4 regions of the Mesorhizobium sp. WSM4832 genome follow, and region 4 is predicted to be linked to each of the others. Evidence: riboswitches for the same ligand, from Rfam matches in the RefSeq annotation. Region 4 holds a riboswitch; each other region holds the start of a gene.
The links. A riboswitch is a leader RNA that binds a small molecule or an ion and turns the genes downstream of it on or off. The one in region 4 is predicted to bind cobalamin.
Positions count from the first base shown of each region.

Region 1 (5,356 bases), on a different contig from region 4:
CCTGCTCCTCGACAAGGGAAGGCGCTGCGATTACATACGCAGCGTATGAGTGTCAGATAGTTCATACGTTGCGTATGTCAATTGGCATACGATGCGTATGTTAATAGGTCCAGAGCCATGCACAGACCGCGCAAGGAGATGATCGCTGAGACACGCGCCAAGCTGATCGCGGCCGGCCGCCACGCCTTCGGCACGATCGGCTATGCCGAGGCCTCGATGGACGATTTCACCGCTTCGGCCGGCCTGACGCGCGGCGCGCTCTACCATCATTTCGGCGACAAGAAAGGGCTGCTGCAGGCGGTGATCGCCGAAATCGACGGCGAGATGGCCGTGCGTGTCAACGAGGTGGCTTCGAAAGCACCGACCCGCTGGCGGCACTTCGTCGACGAATGCACCACCTATATCGAGATGGCGCTGGAGCCGGAGATCCAGCGCATCATGTTCCGCGACGGCCCGGCCGTGCTCGGCGATCCGGCGCAGTGGCCGAACGCCAACGCCTGCACCGCGTCAATGACGGATCATCTGACCAGGCTGCAGGAGGAAGGCGTCGTCGTTCCCGATTTCGATCCCGAGACCGCCGCGCGGCTTATCAACGGCGCCAGCAGCCAGGCCGCGCAGCGCATCGCCAATTCGAAAGATCCCGAAGCGACGTCGAAGAAGGCGATCGCGGCGTTCAAGCAACTGCTCGAAGGCTTGCGAAAGAAGCTTTGAGGGCACGCTTGGGTAACCAAGCCACCGCGTTGTGCACCGGTTTCGGGCCAGCGCAACCCTGCCGCGATTGACAATCAATGGGGCGAGCGCATCCTTCTGCGCCACCTACTATAGCACCGCGCGTTCTTTGAACGCGCAAAGGACGCTGTAAAAACTTGATTCAGCGCATGATCCTTCTCCGAAAATCGATTCCGATTTTCGGGGTCATGCGCGAGGGTTGGAGAGTCGGGGCATGTGGGACTTCAGCATCGCCAGGTCGGTGTCCATCATGATGCGGACATGGCCGTTCATCGTCTTTCGCATGATCGTCTATTTCGGCATCACGATCGCCTACATCATGGCGACCGGCACGGGCGCCAGCGTCGGCTACGGCGTCGGCCACATCTCGACCGATCCTGACGGCCCGACGTCATTTGCGCTCTGGGGCGGCGTGGTCGGCTTCGGCGTCGTCTCGATCGCCGTCTACTGGATCCGCGAATACATCCTCTACGTGCTCAAGGCCGGCCATATCGCCGTCATGGTGCATTTGATCGACGGCCGTGACGTTCCCGACGGCCAGGGCCAGATCGCCTACGCGAAGGAAGTGGTGACCCAGCGTTTCGCCGAGGCCAACATCCTTTTCGTCGTCGACCAGTTGGTCAAGGGCGCCATCCGCGCCATCACCGGCCTGATCGGCGGCATCGCCGCCTTCCTGCCCATTCCGGGCCTGAGCGGGCTGGTCAGCTTCATCAACACCGTCATCCGCCTGTCGCTGACCTATGTCGACGAGATCATCCTCGGTTACAACATCCGCATCAATTCGAGCTCGCCTTTCGAGACGGCGCGGCAAGGCGTCGTGCTTTACGCGCAGAACGGCAAGCACATGGTCAAGAATGCCGTCTGGCTGGCGGTGATCATGTGGGGCGTGTCCTTCGTCATCTTCCTGTTGATGCTGGCGCCTGCCGCCGCGATCCTTTGGGTCATGCCGGGTCAGCTTGCCGGCTGGGCTTTCGTGCTGGCAATCGTCTTTGCCTGGGCCTTCAAGGCAGCCTTCATCGAGCCTTTTGCGATCGCCTCCCTGATGCAGGTCTATTTCGAAGCCATCGAGGGCCAGGTCCCCAACCCCGAATGGGACGGCCGGCTGGCCGAGGCATCCTCGAAGTTCAGGGAACTGCGCGACAAGGCGCTGGGCTCCGTCGGTGGCGGCTCGCGCTGGGATACGCCCCGGGCCGCTTGATCAGCGGCCGGCCGATCAGGGCTTTGGCGGACAGCCAAGCCTTGCTATCGCCGATTTGAGCGGCGCTTCGCCGGCGCCGCGAAACGTCTCGCTCATCACCAGTTCCGGCAGCGGCAGGCGCTTGCCCCAGCCATGCGCTTCGAGGTCCGGCCTCGGCGCGAAGGCCGAAACGCGGCCGACGCAGAGATAGGCGATCGGCGTGACATGTTCTGGAATTGACAGAAGCTGCTTGAGCGCTTCGGTTTCGATGATGCTGACCCAGCCGACGCCGACGCCTTCGGCTCGCGCCGCCAGCCAGAAATTCTGCACGGCGCAGACGGTGCTGTAGAGGTCCATTTCCGGATTGTGCCAGCGCCCCAGCGGCGAGTCCTTTGATCGCTGCCGGTCGCAGGTGATGCACAGATTGAGAGCAGCTTCGCAGATGCCTTCGAGCTTGAGCTTGCGGTAGAGCGCCTGCCGCTCCGCCTCGATCGCCGGCAGTTCCTGCTCGCGCGCGGCGAGGAACAGGTCGCGCACCTGCCGCCGCCTTGCTGCATCGCGAATGACGATGAAGTTCCACGGCTGCATATAGCCGACCGACGGCGCATGGTGGGCGGCGGTGAGCAAGCGCGCCAGCACACCGTCATCGAGATCGTCCGGGATAAAATGGCTGCGCACGTCGCGCCTGGTGAACATCGCCCGGTAGACGGCGTCGCGCGCAAATTGGTCAAAGTCATCGCCGCTTGCGGCGATCGCTGCTGCCGTCATCGCTTTTCCCCTTGCGACAAGCAGTCACCCGCCTGACCAAGCGGATGACCATGTCTGCCAGGCCGGTCTTCTGGCTCGGGATCGTCCCGCATCCGGCGCCTTCCCGTCATCGACAGTGGCTTTGCCGGCGCGGTCCCCCTCACAGCGTTGGGCACGCCACGGAGTTCAACCGTGTTCCCGATTCTCCCGCGTCGCGGGCACCAGGCAGCGAGGCGACCTTACCGCGAAGCTTGGGCAGCGCCAATGGCGCGGGCGACATGGCAAGGCGCAATTTTCCCCAGCCATTCGGCTTCCAAACATGGTCATCCACGTCGCGGGTGCCTAGATTAGGCGCCATGGCCACCCGTCTCTACACGCACCCGATCTTCCTGGAACACATCACGCCGCCCGGCCACCCCGAGCGGCCCGATCGCCTGCGCGCCATCGAACGCGTGCTGGACGACGAGGCTTTTTCGGCGCTCGACCGCGTCAAGGCGCCGGAAGGTGACGAGGCGACTATCCTTTACGCGCATCCCGAGGACTTCGTCGAACGCGTGCGAGCGGCGATCCCTCAGAGCGGCATCGCCTCGATCGATGCTGACACCAGCGCCAGCCCGAAGAGCTGGCAGGCCGCGGTGACGGCGATCGGCGGCGCCAATGCGGCGGTAGACGACGTCTTCGAGGGCCGCGCCGCCAATGCCTTCGTCGCCGCCCGCCCGCCCGGCCACCATGCCGAAAAGGCGACGGCAATGGGTTTTTGCCTGTTCAATACGGCGGCCATCGCCGCCCGCTATGCGCAGAAGAAGCATCAGGCCGAACGCGTCGCCATCGTCGACTGGGACGTCCACCACGGCAACGGCACGCAGGACATTTTCTGGGACGATCCGTCGGTGCTCTACTGCTCGACGCACCAGATGCCGCTTTACCCGGGCACCGGGGCGAAGAGCGAAACCGGCGCCGGCAACATCGTCAACGCCCCGCTCGCGCCGCAGACCGGCAGCGATCTGTTCCGCGACGCCTTCCTGTCGCGCGTGCTGCCGTCCATCGATGCGTTCGCGCCGGACCTGATCATCATTTCCGCCGGCTTCGACGCGCACCACCGCGACCCGCTCGCCGAGATCAACCTGACCGAGGATGATTTCGACTGGGCGACCGGCCAGCTGATGGAGCGCGCCGGCCGCCACAGCCGCAATAGGCTCGTCAGCCTGCTGGAAGGCGGCTACGATCTGCAGGGACTGGCATTTTCGGTCGCCGCCCATGTCGGGCGGCTGATGAAGGGATAAAGCATGGCTGTCGAAGGCAATGAGGACGTCAAGGCGATGAGCTTCGAACAGGCGCTCGACGCGCTGGAGAAGATCGTCGACGATCTGGAGCGCGGCGACGTCCCGCTCGACCAGTCAATCAAGATCTATGAGCGCGGCGAAGCGCTCAAGGCCCATTGCGACCGGCTGCTGAAGGCGGCCGAGGACAAGGTCGAGAAGATCAGGCTGTCGCGCGACGGCAAGCCGGTTGGAACGGAACCGCTCGACGCGGAATAGTTGACAAAGGGTGGGGCAGAGAAAGCAGGTAAGGAGTTCAAGCCATGTGCCGCAACATCAAGACCTTGGCCAATTTCGAACCGCCGGCGACCAATGACGAAGTGCATGACGCCGCGCTTCAGTTCGTCCGTAAGCTGAGCGGCTCGACCAAGCCGTCCAAACGCAACGAGCATGCCTTCCACCATGCTGTCGAGGCGATTGCCGCCGCGGCGCGCGAGTTGCTGGATTCGCTTGAAACGACACAGGAACCACGCAATCGCGAGGAAGTGGCGGCCAAGGCGAAAGCCAGGTCGGCGCTGCGCTTCGCCTAAGGGACAACATGAGCTTCTTTCCAGGAAACGATCCCGAACCCGGTGACGCCTTCGCCTGCGATCAGATCGAGTTGATGGTCATCCCCAACGCCAAGGATATCGGCGGTTTCGAGGTACGCCGCGCCCTGCCGACGGCGAAACGCCGTCTGGTCGGGCCGTTCATCTTCTTCGACCGCATGGGCCCTGCCATCCTGCGCGCCGGCCACGCGCTCGACGTGCGCCCGCATCCGCATATCGGGCTGTCCACCGTCACCTATCTGTTCGACGGCAGGATCAGGCATCGCGACTCGCTCGGCACCGAAATGGTGATCGCGCCGGGCGACGTGAATTTGATGACCGCCGGCCGCGGCATCGTTCACTCCGAGCGCACGCCGGAAGAGTTGCGCGGCGCGCCGATGTCGGTCTCCGGCCTGCAGACCTGGCTCGCGCTGCCGGACGGCAAGGAAGAAGTCGCCCCGGTGTTCGCCAACACGTCGGTGGCCCGCTTGCCCGAGATCGATGCCGACGGCGTTAGCGGCCGCGTCGTCATCGGCGAGTTTTCGGGGCTGCGCTCGCCGGTCGCGACCGCCTCGGACACGCTTTACGCCGACCTGCGCCTGGCATCGGGTGCCAGCCTGAAAATCCCGGCCGATGCCGAGGAGCGCGCCATCTACACGCTGGACGGCGACGTCTCGATCGCCGGCGATGTTTTCCCGGCCGAGCGGCTTCTGGTGTTCAAGCCGGGCGAGGAAATCGTCGTTTCCTCCGAGCGCGGCGCGCATTTCATGCTGTTCGGCGGCGCCTCGCTGGGCTCCAAGCGCTACATCTGGTGGAATTTCGTCGCGTCCTCGAAAGAACGTATCGAGCAGGCCAAG
Region 1 covers NZ_JBVVQH010000007.1:237,905-243,260, reverse strand. The annotation lists gene AC0L2L_RS12855 (TetR/AcrR family transcriptional regulator) at 118-711, shown strand; gene AC0L2L_RS12850 (hypothetical protein) at 944-1,927, shown strand; gene bluB (5,6-dimethylbenzimidazole synthase) at 1,943-2,674, opposite strand; cobalamin riboswitch at 2,717-2,895, opposite strand; gene AC0L2L_RS12840 (histone deacetylase family protein) at 3,010-3,936, shown strand; gene AC0L2L_RS12835 (exodeoxyribonuclease VII small subunit) at 3,940-4,191, shown strand; gene AC0L2L_RS12830 (DUF2277 domain-containing protein) at 4,236-4,502, shown strand; gene AC0L2L_RS12825 (pirin family protein) at 4,511-5,356, shown strand, end outside.
Region 1: it holds a riboswitch for cobalamin, as region 4 does, so the genes downstream of both, bluB (5,6-dimethylbenzimidazole synthase) here and metE (5-methyltetrahydropteroyltriglutamate--homocysteine S-methyltransferase) in region 4, are expected to answer to the same signal.

Region 2 (5,356 bases), on a different contig from region 4:
GAAATGAACAGATACTTTGCCGCCGGGTGGCTGTGCAGCGAGAAATCGCCCGCGGGCCCGTAGGCTTTGACGAGCGCCCCCGGCTTCAAATTGTCGAACATCCAGCGTGTGCCGATGCTGCCGCTCTGCGCCTTTACCGTCACCGCGAGCGAGAATGGCCGCGACGGCGACGACGACAGCGTATAGGTGCGCATCAGCGGCCCGTTGGCGGTCGGCAATTCCAGCGTGATGAACTGGCCCGGTCTGTAGCGGAACCAGGTCTGGTTGTCGGAGCGGAAGGCAAAGGTCTTCACGTCGGGCGCCTCGTCGCTGACGCCGATCACCTCCAGCACCTGCAGCCGGTCGTTCCAGGGCGTCATCTCGTCGAGATGGCGGTAGAGGCCGAGTTCGGTCATGGCGTTCATCTCCCAGCCCTCAGGCGACGCTGCGCAGCGTCGGCCGGTCCCGCTCGCCAAGGCGCGGTCCTATGAAGGACGCGTACCAGTCGACGAACTGGATGACGCCGCCCTCGTGCAGCTCCGAATAGGGACCGGGTTCGTAGGCCGGTGACAGGATGCCGAAGGCGTTCTCCTCGACGATGCGGCGGTCCTGGTCGTTGGTCTCGGTCCAGACATGGGTGAGCTCGGCGAGGTCATAGTCGACGCCCTCGACCGCGTCCTTGTGCACCAGCCATTTGGTCGTCACGGCGGTTTCGGTGGCGCTGATCGGCAGCACGCGGAAGGTGACCGCGTGGTCGATGAGGATGTGGTTCCACGTCGTCGGGTAATGGTAGTGCATCAACGTGCCGATACGGTCGGCGCTGACATTGGCCGAGAGATCCTTACGGACCGCGCGCTTGCCGTTCATCGTATAGCTCACCGCATCGCGCAGCAGCGGCGCGCGGGTGGCGCGATACTGGCCAGCCGGATCGATGCGGAAGCGGCTGGGCAGGCCCGCCGCCTCGCATTTCGCCCAATGCGCCTGCATTTCCGGGTCGCTTTCGGCACCGTGCACGCCGGTCACCGTGGGTGCTTCCGGGAAAGTCTTGCAGAGTTCGGGATGATTGCCGGCGCAGTGATAGCACTCGCGGTTGTTCTCCCAGACCAGCTTCCAGTTGCCCTTCTCGATGATGGTCGACTCGAAAGCGATCTTCGCCTCGCTGAGGCGGTGCGGCAGAAGATACGGCTCGATCATGGCGCGCATCGGCGCGAAGCCGGCCGGCTCGCCGGCGAGGCAAATGAAAATGTAGCCGCCGACGCTTTCGCAGGCGACCGGCTTCAGTCCGAACCGGCTCTTGTCGAACCCCTCGGCCATCTGGCGAGCAAAAAGCAGCCGGCCGTCGAGCTCGTAAGTCCACTGATGGTAGGGGCAGACCAGCTTGGCGGCCATGCCCTTGTCGGTGTTGCACACCCGGCTGCCACGATGCCGGCAGGAATTGTGGAAGGCGTTGATCTTGCCCTGCTGGTCGCGCACCAGAACCACCGGATAATCGCCGATCTGCACGGTGACGAAGCTGCCCGGCTTAGGCAGCTCGCAGTCATGGCCAATGAACAGCCAGTCGCGGTACCAGATGAGCTCCATGTCGAGCTTGAAGAAGCCAGGGTCTGTATAGAAGGGCTGCTCCAGCGAGTAGCCCGGCTTGCGGCTCTGCAGGAGCCTCAGCATGTCGTTGCGCGCGTCCATGTCCTGTCCTCATGTCAAGGACTGAACTGGTGGAGATGGAGAAGAACGGCTGCCGCCGACTGACCGGCATGCGCTATCCGCCCCTTGATCGCCCACCGCGATCAGTCGAGTTCAAAAATGTCCCTGGCTGGTTTCCGGGCTCTGGAGTTGCCCTTGCGGGGCGGTCGCGACACCTTCCCAGGCCAAGGCCCAGTGGTCTCCCGTTGCGACTTCACTCCACCACCGTTGCGGGGGCAGCGCCGGATTTCGACCGGCTTCCCAATTCTCCGCCCCGTCACGACGCAGCGGCACCTGAGATGGCCTGATCTAATCACGGAGCAGAGAGCGCCGTCGGCATGAAAGCGACATCGCATCCATGCGGCGCGACACGGGCGGCAAGTGAGTTCGCTTCAGTCTGAATCCTGGCCCCGGAGCCAGTCGAATCGACCGTCGCAATGGGGGGAAATAGTTAACAGTATCAAAAAGTGACTATTAGCAGATCCTAAAATCGAACCGAACGGTTCGTTTCTGTTGACGGTGCGTGCAATAGGGGGTGAACGCTGTCGCTATGACACACTCGGTGAGCCAAGCGGCATATTCATCTAAATAATTGAATTAAAAAGAGAAAAATAGATCGTAGGCATGCTTATGACAATTTCAAGGTGTGGATTCATGGTCCAGCCGGAAAAACTTCGTGATTGGAATCCGGCGGTCGGCTCACCCAAATCAGCGCTGTCCGAACGACGCGATTTCATTCCCAAGACACGCCGCTAGACGGACTGAATAAAAATACTGGAGTAGCAAAAATGAAAAAGATTGTTCTCACTGCCGCGGCCCTTCTGGCAATTTCCGGCAACGCCTTTGCTGGTAGCGACCATTACAACCCGAATGAAGGCAACCAGGCGGCCGCTTCGGTCGACTCGTCCTACACGGCCTCGGTCCGCAAGGCGGAGCCGGCCGCGCAGAACCCCGTTAAGACGGGTGCCGACCACAACCTCTTCGGCAACAACTAACAGCCGATTCAGGACCGGCGGCGGGTGCGCCCGCCGTCTTGGCCCGACAGGAATTCAGGAGTACTGAAAATGAAGAAGATCCTTCTTGCCACCGCGGCCCTGATGGCCGTTTCCACGGCTGCTTTTGCAGGCAGCGACAATTACAACAACAGTGGCGTCAACCAGCCGGCTCCGGCCGTCGACACCACGCGCACCTCGTCGATCCGCGACGACTCGACGGTTTACAAGCTGCTGAACTCGTCGCGTGACGTGCAGAAGTCGGCTCCGCAGGGTGCAGACCGCGACCACTTCGGCAACCGTTAACAGCCGACTGCGATTAAAATAGAAGCGGCGGCCATGGCCGCCGCTTCTTCGTTGCGGCAGGCGCTTTGCGCGCTCAGGCCGCCTTCGCTTCCTCGCGATGCAGCGTGAAGGAGTGGCCGTCCGTGTCGAAGATGTGCAGATCGCCGGCGCCGGCGTTGAGCCGCAGGGTCTCGCCGCGCTTGACCTCGACATTGCCCGGCAGCTTGGTCACCAATGGCAGGTCGGTGCGGCCGATATCGACATAGACAAGCTGAACCTCGCCAAGCTGCTCGATATAGTCCACCTTGCCTTCGAACAGATAGTCCGCGCCGGTGGCGATCGCGAGATCCTCCGGCCGCACGCCGAAGCTGACCGCGGCACCGCTTGCCGAAGCCGGCGTCGCGATCGGCACAGTCGCCTTGCGGCCGCCGACATGGCTGACCACGGTCGGATTGCCGGCCTTCTCGATCTTGGCCGGCAATATGTTCATGGCCGGCGAGCCGATGAACTGGGCCACAAACAGGTTCCCGGGCCGTTTGTACAGCTCCATCGGCGTGCCGACCTGCTCGACGACGCCATCCTTCAGCACCACGATGCGGTCCGCCAGCGTCATCGCCTCGACCTGGTCGTGTGTGACGTAGATCATCGTCGTGTTCGGCATCGATTCCTTGAGCTTGGCGATCTCGATGCGGGTGGCGACGCGAAGTGCTGCGTCGAGGTTCGACAGCGGCTCGTCGAACAGGAACACTTTCGGGTTGCGCACGATGGCGCGGCCGATGGCGACACGCTGGCGCTGGCCGCCCGACATCGCCTTGGGCAGGCGGTCGAGATATTTGGTCAGCTGCAGGATTTCGGCCGCCTGCCGCACCCGCTTGTCGATCTCCGCCTTGCTTTCCTTGCCGATCTTCATCGAGAAGGCCATGTTGTCGTAGACCGTCATATGCGGATAGAGCGCGTATGACTGGAACACCATGGCGATGCCCCGCTTCGACGGCGGCACGTCGTTCACCACCTCGCCGTCGATCTTCAGCTCGCCCGAGGTGATCTCCTCAAGGCCGGCGATCGACCTGAGCAAGGTCGACTTGCCGCAACCCGACGGCCCGACAAAGACGATGAACTCGCCCGATTTGATGTCGAGGTCGATGCCGTGGAGAATGTTGAGGTTGCCGTATGATTTCTTCACCTGGTTGAGCGTGACATCGGCCATGATTTTCTCCTCCCGTTAATCTCTGTCTGCAAGTTCAGTCGATTCGCCCGAACCAGGCGCCGTATCCGCCGAGGCGGACCGGCCCGCTGCCAGTCTGTCCCGAAAAGCCATGTCCGGGCAAGGGTTGCAGCGCGCCTTGGCCAAGATTGACCACGGCGGGCTTGCTGCCGAGGTTGAAAGCGCAGACGATCCGCTCGTTGCCCTCGCGGCGAGTGAAGGCGACGGTGTCGCCATCGCTTTCGATAAAGTCGATGTCGCCCTTGGCCAGCGCCGGATGCTGGCGCCGGAAGGCGAGGAAGCGACGGTAATGCTCGAGCAGCGAGCTTGCATCGCCCTGTTGCACATTGACGGCTTGCGAAAGGTGCTTGCCCGGCACCGGCAGCCAGGGTTTGGCGGTCGAGAAGCCGCCATTCTTGGCCGCGGCTTCCCACACCATCGGCGTGCGGCAGCCGTCGCGGCCCTTGAATTCCGGCCAGAAGCGGATGCCGTAGGGGTCTTGCAGGTCTTCGAATTTCAGCTCCGCCTCGCCAAGGCCGAGCTCTTCGCCTTGATAGATGCAGACCGAGCCGCGCAGCGACATCAACAGCGCCGAGATCACCTTGAGATAGGCGGTCGGATCGGCCTCGTTGGCGGCCCAGCGCGAGGCCACGCGCATCACGTCATGGTTGGAGAAGGCCCAGCACGACCAGCCGTCGCTGGCGACCGTGCCGAAAGCCTCCAGCACCGCGCGCGCTTTCGCGGCGCTGATCTTCTCCGGCGCCAGGAAGTCGAAGGAATAGCACATATGCACGCGCTTGCCGTCGGCGGTGTAGGCGGCGACCACTTCAAGGCCGCGTTGTGAATCGCCGACCTCGCCGACGGCAGCCTGCGCCGGATATTCGTCGAGCAGCGCGCGAAAACGCTCGAGGAAGCCGAGGTTCTCCGGCCGGCTCTTGTCGTAGATATGGTCCTGGTAGTTGTAGGGATTGACCGCGGGCGCGGTCTGGTCGTTGCGCTGTTCCGGCGGCAGCGGCGGATTGTCCTCCAGCCCCCGGCTGTGGAAATAGAAGTTGATCGTGTCGAGGCGGAAGCCGTCGACGCCGCGCTCCAGCCAGAAGCGGGTGATGTCGAGCAGCGCGTCCTGGACTTCTGCGTTGTGGAAGTTGAGGTCGGGCTGCTCGGCCAGGAAATTGTGCATGTAATATTGCTGGCGGCTGGTGTCCCACTGCCAGGC
Region 2 covers NZ_JBVVQH010000001.1:389,543-394,898, forward strand. The annotation lists gene AC0L2L_RS01855 (FAD-binding oxidoreductase) at 1-395, opposite strand, end outside; gene AC0L2L_RS01860 (aromatic ring-hydroxylating oxygenase subunit alpha) at 415-1,662, opposite strand; cobalamin riboswitch at 1,771-1,972, opposite strand; gene AC0L2L_RS01865 (DUF680 domain-containing protein) at 2,448-2,654, shown strand; gene AC0L2L_RS01870 (DUF680 domain-containing protein) at 2,724-2,957, shown strand; gene AC0L2L_RS01875 (ABC transporter ATP-binding protein) at 3,031-4,143, opposite strand; gene bglA (beta-galactosidase BglA) at 4,178-5,356, opposite strand, start outside.
Region 2: it holds a riboswitch for cobalamin, as region 4 does, so the genes downstream of both, AC0L2L_RS01860 (aromatic ring-hydroxylating oxygenase subunit alpha) here and metE (5-methyltetrahydropteroyltriglutamate--homocysteine S-methyltransferase) in region 4, are expected to answer to the same signal.

Region 3 (5,356 bases), on a different contig from region 4:
AGCTTCTCGGTGCCGCGGTGGAGCAGGCCGATATGCGGATCAACACGGTCGACGACCTCGCCGTCCAGCTCGAGAACCAACCTCAAAACACCGTGCGCTGCAGGGTGTTGAGGCCCAAAGTTGATGTTGAAATTGCGGACGGAGGTTTCAGCCATTTACTGCTTTGCCTTCTCGTCGCCCGGCAGGACGTAGTCCGTCCCTTCCCACGGCGACAAAAAATCGAAGTTTCTAAATTCCTGCTTCAATTCCACAGGCTCGTAGATCACGCGCTTGGCCTCGTCGTCGTAGCGAACCTCGACGAAGCCGGTCAGCGGGAAATCCTTGCGCAGCGGATGCCCCTCGAAACCGTAGTCGGTGAGGATGCGGCGCAGATCCGGATGACCCGAGAACAGCACGCCGTAGAGATCGTAGGTTTCTCGCTCGAACCAGTCGGCGCCCGGATAGACGGCGGTCAGCGACGGCACCAGCGTCTCCTCGTCGGCCTGGACCTTGAGACGAATGCGGACATTCTGCTTCGGCGACAGAAGGTGATAGACGACGTCGAAGCGCCTGGCCCGCGACGGATAGTCGGCGCCGCAAACGTCGATGATCGAGATGAACTGGCAGCGCGGATCATCGCGCAGGAAGGTCGCCACCTCGATCAGATTGCCCGGATCGACGGACACTGTCAGCTCGCCATAGGCAAGCACGGCTTCGCCGATGCGGCCGGAGAGCTTCTCGCCGAGATAGGTGGAGAGTTCGTTCAACGCCTGGGTCATCGGCTCACCGTTCGATCGTGCCGGTGCGGCGGATCTTCTTCTGCAGAAGGAGAATGCCGTAGAGCAGCGCTTCGGCGCTCGGCGGGCAGCCGGGCACATAGATGTCGACCGGCACGACGCGGTCGCAGCCGCGCACCACCGAATAGGAATAGTGGTAGTAGCCGCCGCCATTGGCGCACGAGCCCATCGAGATGACGTAGCGCGGCTCGGGCATCTGGTCGTAGACCTTGCGCAGCGCCGGCGCCATCTTGTTGGTCAGCGTGCCGGCCACGATCATGATGTCGGACTGGCGCGGGGACGCGCGCGGCGCGACGCCGAAACGCTCCGAGTCGTAACGCGGCATCGAGGTGTGGATCATCTCGACCGCGCAGCAGGCAAGGCCGAAGGTCATGAACATCAGCGAGCCGCTGCGCGCCCAGGTGATGAGCGCTTCGGTCGAGGTGACAAGGAAACCCTTGTCGGCCAGTTCATTGTTGATTTCAAGGAAGAAGGGATCGTCCTGCCCCACCGGCCTGCCGGTGTTGGGGTCGATGATGCCCTTGGGCTTCGGCGCGACGAGGGTGCCTGAACTATCGTTCAATCCCATTCCAGCGCTCCTTTTTTCCATTCATAGGCAAAGCCGATGGTCAGCACCGCCAGGAACACCATCATTGACCAGAAGCCAAGCATGCCGAGCTTGGAGAAGGACACCGCCCATGGAAACAGGAAGGCGACCTCGAGATCGAAGATGATGAACAGGATCGACACCAGATAGAAGCGGATGTCGAATTTCATGCGGGCGTCGTCGAACGAGTTGAACCCGCATTCGTAAGCGGAAAGCTTTTCCGGGTCGGGATTGCGGTAGGCCACCAGGAAGGGGGCGACGATAAGCGCCAGACCAACGACCATCGCCACGGCGATGAACAGGACGATGGGCAGATAGGAACTCAGGAGTGCGCTCATGCGGCGACTTTCCTTCGGCGGGGCAGTTCACTTTGATTACAGCAACGAACTCTAATGCGGAAGCGTGACAGTTTAACCGCTGAACCGTTTTAGGGGGCCTATGCTGCAACGCGGCGAGGGTTAGCGCAGCGGTTTCGGTGACGCAAGTCAAACCTTGTTCAAAATCCGGCCTTGGACGCCATATCGGAAGAAACTGGTCTCATCCGCTCCTGTTTGATTCCCTTCATTTTTTACTCCACTTTTCTCTCCTGACACATCTCCCGCCATTTGCCTGCTAGCATCGCCGGAATCACCGGCTGAAAAGCCAACAAATGATCGGGGCAAAGGCACCTTGATGAAGGAGAAAATCTCGCTCGCCATGGCCAGGCGCATCGCGCTCGGCGCCCAGGGGTTTAACGACCCCCGGCCCGGTGGAGTTCCGGATCGCCGCCACCTTGCGCGCGTGCTTTCGCGAACCGGTCTATTGCAGATCGACTCCGTAAGCGCCGTGGTGCGCGCTCATTATATGCCGCTCTATTCGCGCCTCGGCCCCTACCCGCTTGCGCTGCTCGATAACGCCGCGGTCACGCGCAAGCGCACCGTCTTTGAATATTGGGCGCATGAGGCGTCTTTCCTGCCCGTCGGGACCTATCCCCTGATGCGCTGGCGCATGCAGCGCGCCGAGCAGGGCGACGAGATGTATCTCGGTCTCGCGAAATGGGGTCGTGAACGCAAGGAGATGATCGACGAGATCTATGCGCAGGTCGCCGAACGCGGGCCGATCGCCGCCTCCGATATCGAAGGCCATAAGGGCAATGGCGGCTGGTGGGGCTGGAGCGAGGCCAAGCACGCCTTTGAATGGCTGTTTTGGGCCGGCCGCATCACCACCGCCCACCGGCGCGGCTTCGAACGCTATTACGACCTGCCCGAGCGCGTTTTGCCGCAGGCGGTGCTCGATCTGCCCGTGCCATCGGTCGAGGACGCGCATCGCGAATTGCTGCGCATTTCCGCCCGCGCCCATGGCATCGCGACTTATGGCGACCTGCGCGACTATTTCCGCTTGGCGCCCGGCGATACGAAGGACCGCATCGAGGAATTGGTCGAAACGGGCGAATTGCTGCCGGTGCGCGTCGAAGGTTGGGACAAGACCGCCTATCTCCACAAGGACGCGCGCATCCCGCGCCGTATCGAGGCACGCGCCCTGCTCGCGCCCTTCGATCCGGTCGTCTTCGAACGCACCCGAACGGAGAAACTCTTCGACTTCCGCTATCGCATAGAGATCTACACGCCGGCCGCAAAGCGCCAGTATGGCTACTATGTGCTGCCGTTCCTGCTCGGCGACCGGATCGTCGCGCGCGTCGATCTCAGGGCCGATCGGCCGGCGAGCGTGCTGCGCGTCCATGCCGCCTATGCCGAGGGCGGCGCGCCGCCTGAGACAGCCGCCCAGCTCTTCGACGAGTTGAAGCAGATGCAGGCATGGCTCGGCCTGGAGGCGATCGAAGTCACGCCGGCCGGCGACCTTGGTCCAGCGCTGGCCGACATCGAGATGTCGTAGCCGCGTTGACAGGCACCCAGCCGTAAGCCTAAATCCGCAGCAGACGGTCTTCTCCCGGCAAAGGGAGGAGCCAAGAGGGAATGCGGTGCGGGCAAGAATGCCCAAATCCGCGGCTGTCCCCGCAACTGTAAGCGACGAGCCTCGGCCGAAAACCACTGGGATGTTCCCGGGAAGGCGGCATTCAAGGCGACGACTCGCGAGCCAGGAGACCTGCCGTCTGAGACTTAAAGTATCCGAATGCCCGGCGGGTTTTCCGGGCAAGGAGCCCTGGTTTTGGACAGCAACGGCAGTTTTCCGGCAAACAATGCGGATATTTCAACCGAGCCCGACCCGCTGGCCGGCGTGACCGTCATCGTCTGCTCGTCATGCCGCGACGAGACCGGCTCGGACGCGCACCCGCGCGCCGGTGCCCTGCTGGCCGAAGGCACGCGCCGCGCCGCCTCGGGCGAAAACATCCGCATCCGCACGGTAGAATGCCTCGGCAATTGCAAGCGCCGCCTGAGCGCGGCGCTTCTGCGCGACGGCTGCTGGAGCTATGTCTTCGGCGATCTGGAGGCGACCAGCGGCCCAGACCTCGTCGCCGGCGCAAAACTCTTCGCCACCTCGACCGATGGCCTCATCCCGTGGCGCGGCCGGCCTGAATCCCTCAAGCGCGGCCTCGTTGCCCGTATCCCTCCCCTCGACCTGCTGAAGGACTGACCATGACCGCGCCAGATTCGTCCGCCAACCTCTCCCGTGTTCCCTGTACCGTCGTCACCGGCTTCCTCGGCGCCGGCAAGACGACGCTGATCCGTAACCTGCTCGAAAACGCCAAGGGCAAGCGGCTAGCCATCATCGTCAACGAGTTCGGCGACGTCGGCATCGACGGCGAGATCCTGAAAAGCTGCGGCGTCGACGCCTGCCCGGAGGAAAACATCGTCGAGCTTGCCAATGGCTGCATCTGCTGCACGGTCGCCGACGACTTCGTACCGGCGCTCGACCAGATCCTGTCGCGCACGCCGAGGGTCGACCACATCCTGATCGAGACCTCGGGTCTGGCCCTGCCGAAGCCGCTCGTCCAGGCCTTCCAGTGGCCGACGGTGAAGAGCCGCGTCACGGTCGACGGTGTCATCGCCGTGGTCGACGGCCCGGCGCTGGCCGACGGCCGCGTCGCCTCCGACATGGATGCGCTGCAGGCCCAGCGCGCCGCGGACGGCTCGCTCGACCATGACGATCCGGTCGAGGAGGTGTTCGAGGACCAGATCGCCTGCGCCGACCTGATCATCCTGTCGAAGAGCGACCTGATGGACGCGGCGGGCTCGGCTCGCGCCAACGCCGTCATCGGTAAGCATGTGGCGCGCGCGGTCAAGGTCGTGCCGACCACCCAGGGAAAGGTCGATCCATCCGTGCTGCTCGGCCTCGGGCTCGCCGTCGAGGACGACATCGAGAACCGCAAGACCCACCATGACAACGAGCTCGACCACGAGCATGACGATTTCGATTCCTTCGTCATCGACATCCCGTCGATCTCGAACCCGGACGAACTGGCAAAGCGCGTCGCCACCGCGGCCGAGCAGGAAAACGTGTTGCGCGTCAAAGGTTTCGTCGAAGTCGGCGGCAAGCCGATGCGGCTTCTGCTGCAGGCCGTCGGCCCCCGCGTCAACCACTATTACGACCGCGCCTGGGCGGCTGAGGACGACCGCCGCTCGCGGCTCGTCGTCATCGGCCTCAAGGGGCTGAACCGCCCCGCGATCGAACGTATCCTTGCAGGCTGAGGCCAACACGAACAACGATGCATATCCTCACCACGACATCCGCTTCGCTCGACGATCTCGCCGAGCCGATCGATCTCAGGCAGACGCCTGCGGATATCGTGGCGCTGTCCTTCACCGACAGCGACCTCGCCGGACTGGCCGCCGCCTGGAAAGCCGACGCCGGACGACTGCCCTCGATGCGGCTCGCAGCACTGCGTGATCTCCGCCATCCGATGTCGGTCGACCTGTGGATCGACAGCGTCGCCCGCCACGCCAGGGTCATCCTGGTCCGCATCCTCGGTGGTTATGACTGGTGGCGCTATGGCTGCGACCAGCTGGCGGCGGTGGCGCGCGAGCGCGGCATCGAGCTCGCGCTGTTGCCCGGCGAA
Region 3 covers NZ_JBVVQH010000004.1:251,543-256,898, forward strand. The annotation lists gene AC0L2L_RS08210 (NADH-quinone oxidoreductase subunit D) at 1-155, opposite strand, end outside; gene AC0L2L_RS08215 (NADH-quinone oxidoreductase subunit C) at 156-758, opposite strand; gene AC0L2L_RS08220 (NuoB/complex I 20 kDa subunit family protein) at 763-1,344, opposite strand; gene AC0L2L_RS08225 (NADH-quinone oxidoreductase subunit A) at 1,335-1,700, opposite strand; gene AC0L2L_RS08230 (winged helix-turn-helix domain-containing protein) at 2,035-3,234, shown strand; cobalamin riboswitch at 3,262-3,466, shown strand; gene AC0L2L_RS08235 (DUF1636 family protein) at 3,508-3,933, shown strand; gene cobW (cobalamin biosynthesis protein CobW) at 3,936-4,988, shown strand; gene cobN (cobaltochelatase subunit CobN) at 5,006-5,356, shown strand, end outside.
Region 3: it holds a riboswitch for cobalamin, as region 4 does, so the genes downstream of both, AC0L2L_RS08235 (DUF1636 family protein) here and metE (5-methyltetrahydropteroyltriglutamate--homocysteine S-methyltransferase) in region 4, are expected to answer to the same signal.

Region 4 (5,356 bases):
CAGGTCAGCCGCCGCAGCTCGGAGTGTGTCGTGTTCGACGTCAACGACGCGGCGGCTATCTTGCTGCGGGATCTGCATCATGAGACCGATAAGCGCAGAATAGCGATGGACACCTGTCTACAGGTGTTACGCGGTAAGACCCATCCACCAGCTGCTCGACGAGCTTTCGTCGCGGCCGCGCTCGAAGCGCGCATTCTGCGCAGCGATTGAGATTTAGGATGCTGCTCATCAATTTCGGCCATCTGCGCATCGCTGTTGGGCGCGGTCCGAACGTCGCTGCCGGCATCCGCTAGGAGCAAGCCAACCTCGCACTTTCCGCGATGGCGTTCCTGGTCGCGCGCCAGATATTCACCGTCAAAACACAAGGCGTCCGCCAGCCAGCTTGGGCCGCTCGGCTTCGCCTCGCGGCGATCATGATGGAGACAGAGGCAGACGGAGCCATTGAGCGGGAGTTGGCCTGATGCAGATGGGCGTCGATTCCGCCCAGTAGTCTCCAGAAGTGCCGTTTGAAGCGTCCCTCAGTTTAGCCTTGCATCCGGTTTTCCGGAACGCGCTCGGCGGACCGGCGCCGCGTGATCGCCGATGCTTCTCCCGACGGTCGGGAGCTGCGTTTCGGCGATCAAGATCGGGGAGATGATAATGCTACCTGGACTATACAAATCCGGAATAATCCGAAACTGGCTGGCGGTGAGCCGTCTCGTTTCTGGCCGGCTCATTTGAGGCCGGCCTCCTTCGATCACAGCCGACGCCGGCCTCTGGAACAGCTGACTTCGCCGCACCATAACAAGGGCCTCGGCCATACCAAGGTGCCGAGGCGCTTCGTCAGCCGCAGCCCGATTTCTTTGGGTGCGCCGGATAGACCCACCTACATTGCCCGGGTGTGGCGTCGCCGCTCATCTCACGCGAGTGACACCGAGCCCTACGCCGTCTGCGCTTTTTCGCGAATTGCGCGTGCCGCAGCCACCATGTTCACCAGGGCAGGGCGGACCTCCTCCCATCTGCGCGTTTTGAGACCGCAGTCGGGATTCACCCATAGTTGGCCATCCAACAATCGATCGCGCGCAAGCATAATGAGGTTGGAAATCTCGCCCACCTCCGGGACCCGCGGCGAGTGAATGTCATAGACGCCAGGACCGATGTCGTTCGGATACTTGAAGGTTCGAAGCGTATCGAGCAGTTCCATCTGCGAGCGCGAGGTTTCAATGGAGATCACGTCGGCATCCATTGCGGCAATCGCGTCCACGATGTCACCGAACTCGGAGTAGCACATATGGGTGTGGATCTGGGTCGCATCGCCGACGGCCGTTGAAGCCAGCCTGAAACATTCGACGGCCCAGTCGAGATAGGTCTCCCAGTCGGCCTCACGAAGCGGCAAGCCCTCGCGCAGTGCGGCTTCGTCGATCTGGATCATCCTGGCGCCGGCCTTTTCGAGGTCGCTCACTTCATCGCGAATGGCAAGCGCGACCTGGCGGCAGACGGCTGAGCGCGGAAGGTCGTCTCGGACGAAGGACCAGTTGAGGATCGTCACCGGGCCGGTAAGCATGCCCTTCACCGGCTTTAGCGTCAGCGACTGGGCATATCGCCACCAGTGTAGTGTCATCGGATTTCGTCGCGACACATCGCCAATGATGATCGGGGGTCGCACAAAGCGTGAGCCATAGCTCTGCACCCATCCGTGTTGTGTGAAGGCGAAGCCGCAGAGCTGCTCGGCGAAATACTGCACCATATCGTTGCGCTCGAATTCGCCGTGGACCAGCACATCGAGTCCGATCTCTTCTTGCCATCGAATGGCGGCTTTTATCTCTTTCTGCAGGAACGCCTCGTAGTCGACGTAACTCAGCTCGCCTTTGGCATGAGCTGCCCGCGCCTTGCGAACCTCGGCTGTTTGCGGGAAGGAGCCGATGGTCGTGGTGGGGAAGGAAGGCAAGCCAAATGTGTCGGCCTGAAGCTTGGAGCGCACGGCGAATGCGCTCTTGCGGCGCGTCATGCCGACCTTGATGCTGGCGACCCGGCCTTCGACGAGCGGATCATGCACCTTCGCGGATGTCGAGCGAACGGCAGCAGCCTCAGCTGATGCCTCCAGTTCGGCGGCGACCGCGTCCTGGCCTTCGGCCAGGGCACGGGCGAGCACGACCAGCTCGCCGGTCTTTTGCGCCGCGAAGGCCAGCCACGACTTCACATCGGCATCGAGGGCCGTTTCCATGTCCAGGTCGATCGGCACATGCAGCATCGAGCAGGACGGGGCGATCTCCACGCGCTCCAGCGGCCAGCCGGCGACGATCGGCTTGATGCGGTCAAATATGGCAGGCAGGTTCGCTCGCCAGACATTGCGGCCGTCGATCAGTCCGAGCGAGAGCACAAGTTCTTTCTGCGCGAGGCGGCCGACCGTCTCCAACTGCTCTGGAGCGCGCACGAGATCGACGTGCAGTCCCGCCACGGGCAGAGAAATTGCGGTCTCGAGATTGTCTCCCAGCGATCCGAAATAGGTAGCGACCATGATCTTCAACTCGGGTGCTGCTTTCGACAGCCGGGAGTAGGCTAATTGGAGCGCATCCCGTTCGTTGGGAATCAGATCGAGCACGAGCGCCGGCTCATCGATCTGCACCCAATCGGCTCCCGCGAGCGTCAGCCTCTGCAGGAGCTCCTCATAGACGGGCAGCAGCCGTGGCAGGAGCGCGATAGGGTTGAAACCTTCCTCAGGTGACTTCGCCAACTTGAGAAAGGTAACCGGTCCAAGCAGGACCGGGCGAGTATGGATGCCGAGCGCCTTGGCCTCGAGGAAATGAACGACCGGTTTCGCCGACGAGAGGGCAAAGCTCTGATCGTCCGTGAGTTCCGGCACAATGTAGTGATAGTTGGTGTCGAACCATTTGGTCATTTCCATCGCGGCAAGGCCATGCCCATTGGCCACATGCTCGTCACCGGCATGTCCACAATCCACCTCCCGACCTTGATTGCCGCGCGCCATGGCGAAATAGATATCGAGTGGGACCTCGCCGTCAGTCCAGGCGTATCGTGCCGGCACCGCGCCAACCATGGCGACTGTGTCGAGCACATGGTCATAAAGCGAGAAATCGTTGGACGGGATTTTCGACACGCTGCGATCGTGCTGCTCCCTCCAGCTAACGGCGCGTAGCGTCTTCGCCGTCGCGAGCAGGTCGGCAGCGGGAGATTTTCCGGACCAGTAGCTTTCAAGCGCGAATTTCAGTTCCCGCCGTCGACCGATGCGAGGCACGCCGAGCGTTGCCACAGGAATTCGTTGAGAGACAGTCATGCCATACCCCGATGGTTGGGGCGGGGACAAGGAACGCGCGAGTAGGCGGCACAAAGCCGAGCTAGCGCGACCACCAGACACCCCGCCCGTGGACGTTGTTCGTCGTGGCAGGTCTCCTGGCTCGCGGGTCAAAGCCTCTGCCCGTCTTCCCGAGGCCGTTCGCCTCAGTGACATCAATGGGCTTGGCTCGCCGCTAACAGTTGCGGGGGCAGCGCCGGCATCCCACCGGCTTCCCTCTTAGCTCCGCTACGGCAGTGCCGCGCGGAGAACCATGACACGCGCACAATCACAGCAGCTTCGCTCCCTGTCAATACATATAACGAGATGTTTATGTGATTATGCGAATTACGCCCATGCGCTGATCGGTCTCTTTCGCCCAAAGCCGCATACGATGCGGTTTCTCATCGGCGCAGGCTCGGAGAGGTCCTTATCCCCATCGGCGACGCCGGATCAGATCGAGGTCCCCGGGCTCAAAGTGTCAAGTCGGGCCAGGTCGTCACGGTCCGCCGGGAATTCCAATAGCGTGTTCCCGCTCGGCTCGCTCAGCGTGCTCGCGCATTCGCTCACCGGCCCCCGAAGACGATGAGCGGAAGCGGGAAGGAGAGGTGGCGCCGAAGGTCGGCGGGCTGGGGCTGGGCCGCCAGCGTCTCGACCAACTGCGCAGCGATCGCCTCGACACTGCTGCGCGAGCAGCTTCACCCTGCGGTTCTTGAAGGCCCCACGATCGTGCGTAACCGGTCGTGCTCGCCACCCGCGCGCGCGACCAGCCACCCCGGTGAACCTGCCGGGCACGCGTTGACGTAGCCCGATCTTTAGTGATCGCCCGCACGCCCGCAGGCGGATCTGCCACGGCGGATTCAATCGAGGCACCCTCCCGCGGGTCGTTCCGGAAGGTCTACCGCAACGGCTTGCTGCCTACCAGCAACAGGACGACGCCCGCTGTGACTCCCCGCGATACGTTCATTGGTTTGTTGCGATAATGTTGTTTCCTTCATCGTTAGACTTCGCTGTGAATAGTTCTGCTGTGCTGATAGCTCTCTCAGAGAACTGGCGCATTCTTCGCAAATATTGCGCGCATTGTTTGCAGCACTCTCACGGATTAAAGACCCGGACTCGCTTCTTCGAAGTTCGCCTTGTCGAGCTGTGGGTCGTTAATGAACGCTATCGGCGTGCCAGCCGATCGCGCTGGCAAGGAAATCGTCGCCCAAGGCGATGAATGTGGCGAGCTCGGGATTGTCCTTGCCGTAGCTGTGCCCGCCTGCGCTGATCCCATAGAAGTAAGCGGGATAGGCACGGTATTAACGTAGCCCGAATATGCCCCCGAGGCGCTCAGGCGGAACTGCCCAGAGCTTGGCTCGCAGATCGGTGTCGTAGACGGGCGCGAGCAATAAGGGGGAGGTGGAGGGGGAGGGTAAGACGCGCAGGGGGCTTTTGGAATCGCGATTGCCTGCTGTGCCAGCAGCATCAGGACGACGGCCGCTGCTACTCCCCGCGCCACATTCATCCGCTTTGTTGCCATGATATTTTTCCTTGCTCTTCAGAATTTTACACTGTGGTGTGAATAGCCCCGTCGATTGATTGAGATCGACAAAGCGCTAGCGCGCATTTGTGCAAACTGTACTCGCATGATTTGCACCTTTGTCGCAGTCCTCGACCTGTACTCAGTCATCCGAAGTTCGCCCTTGTCGAGCGCCCGGTCCTTTATTGAAGCCATCGGCATGCCACCCGATCGCGCTGCGAAGGAAATTGGTGCCAAGACTGATGAGTGCGGCTTGCTCGCGATTGTCCTTGCCGTAGCTGTGCCCGCCGGCGCTGGCCTCGTAGAAGTAAGCGGGATAGCCAAGAGCTTGCAGTTTGGCGGCCATCTTACGCGCATGGCCCGGGTGGACGCGGTCGTCGCGTCTCATGGTGGCGAGCAGAATAGGCGGATAGGGCTGTCCCGGCGTGGCAGTGTGATAGGCCGAGATTTCCTTCAGGAAAGCCCAATCGTCAGCCTTGTCGGGATCGCCATATTCGTCGATCCAGCTCGCGCCCGCCAGGAGTTTGGTGTAGCGGCGCATGTCGATAAGTGGAACCATGCAG
Region 4 covers NZ_JBVVQH010000035.1:27,541-32,896, reverse strand. The annotation lists gene AC0L2L_RS32235 (DUF982 domain-containing protein) at 1-210, shown strand, start outside; gene metE (5-methyltetrahydropteroyltriglutamate--homocysteine S-methyltransferase) at 920-3,250, opposite strand; cobalamin riboswitch at 3,364-3,563, opposite strand; partial or broken gene AC0L2L_RS32225 (cytochrome P450) at 3,853-4,056, opposite strand; gene AC0L2L_RS32220 (prolyl oligopeptidase family serine peptidase) at 4,936-5,356, opposite strand, start outside.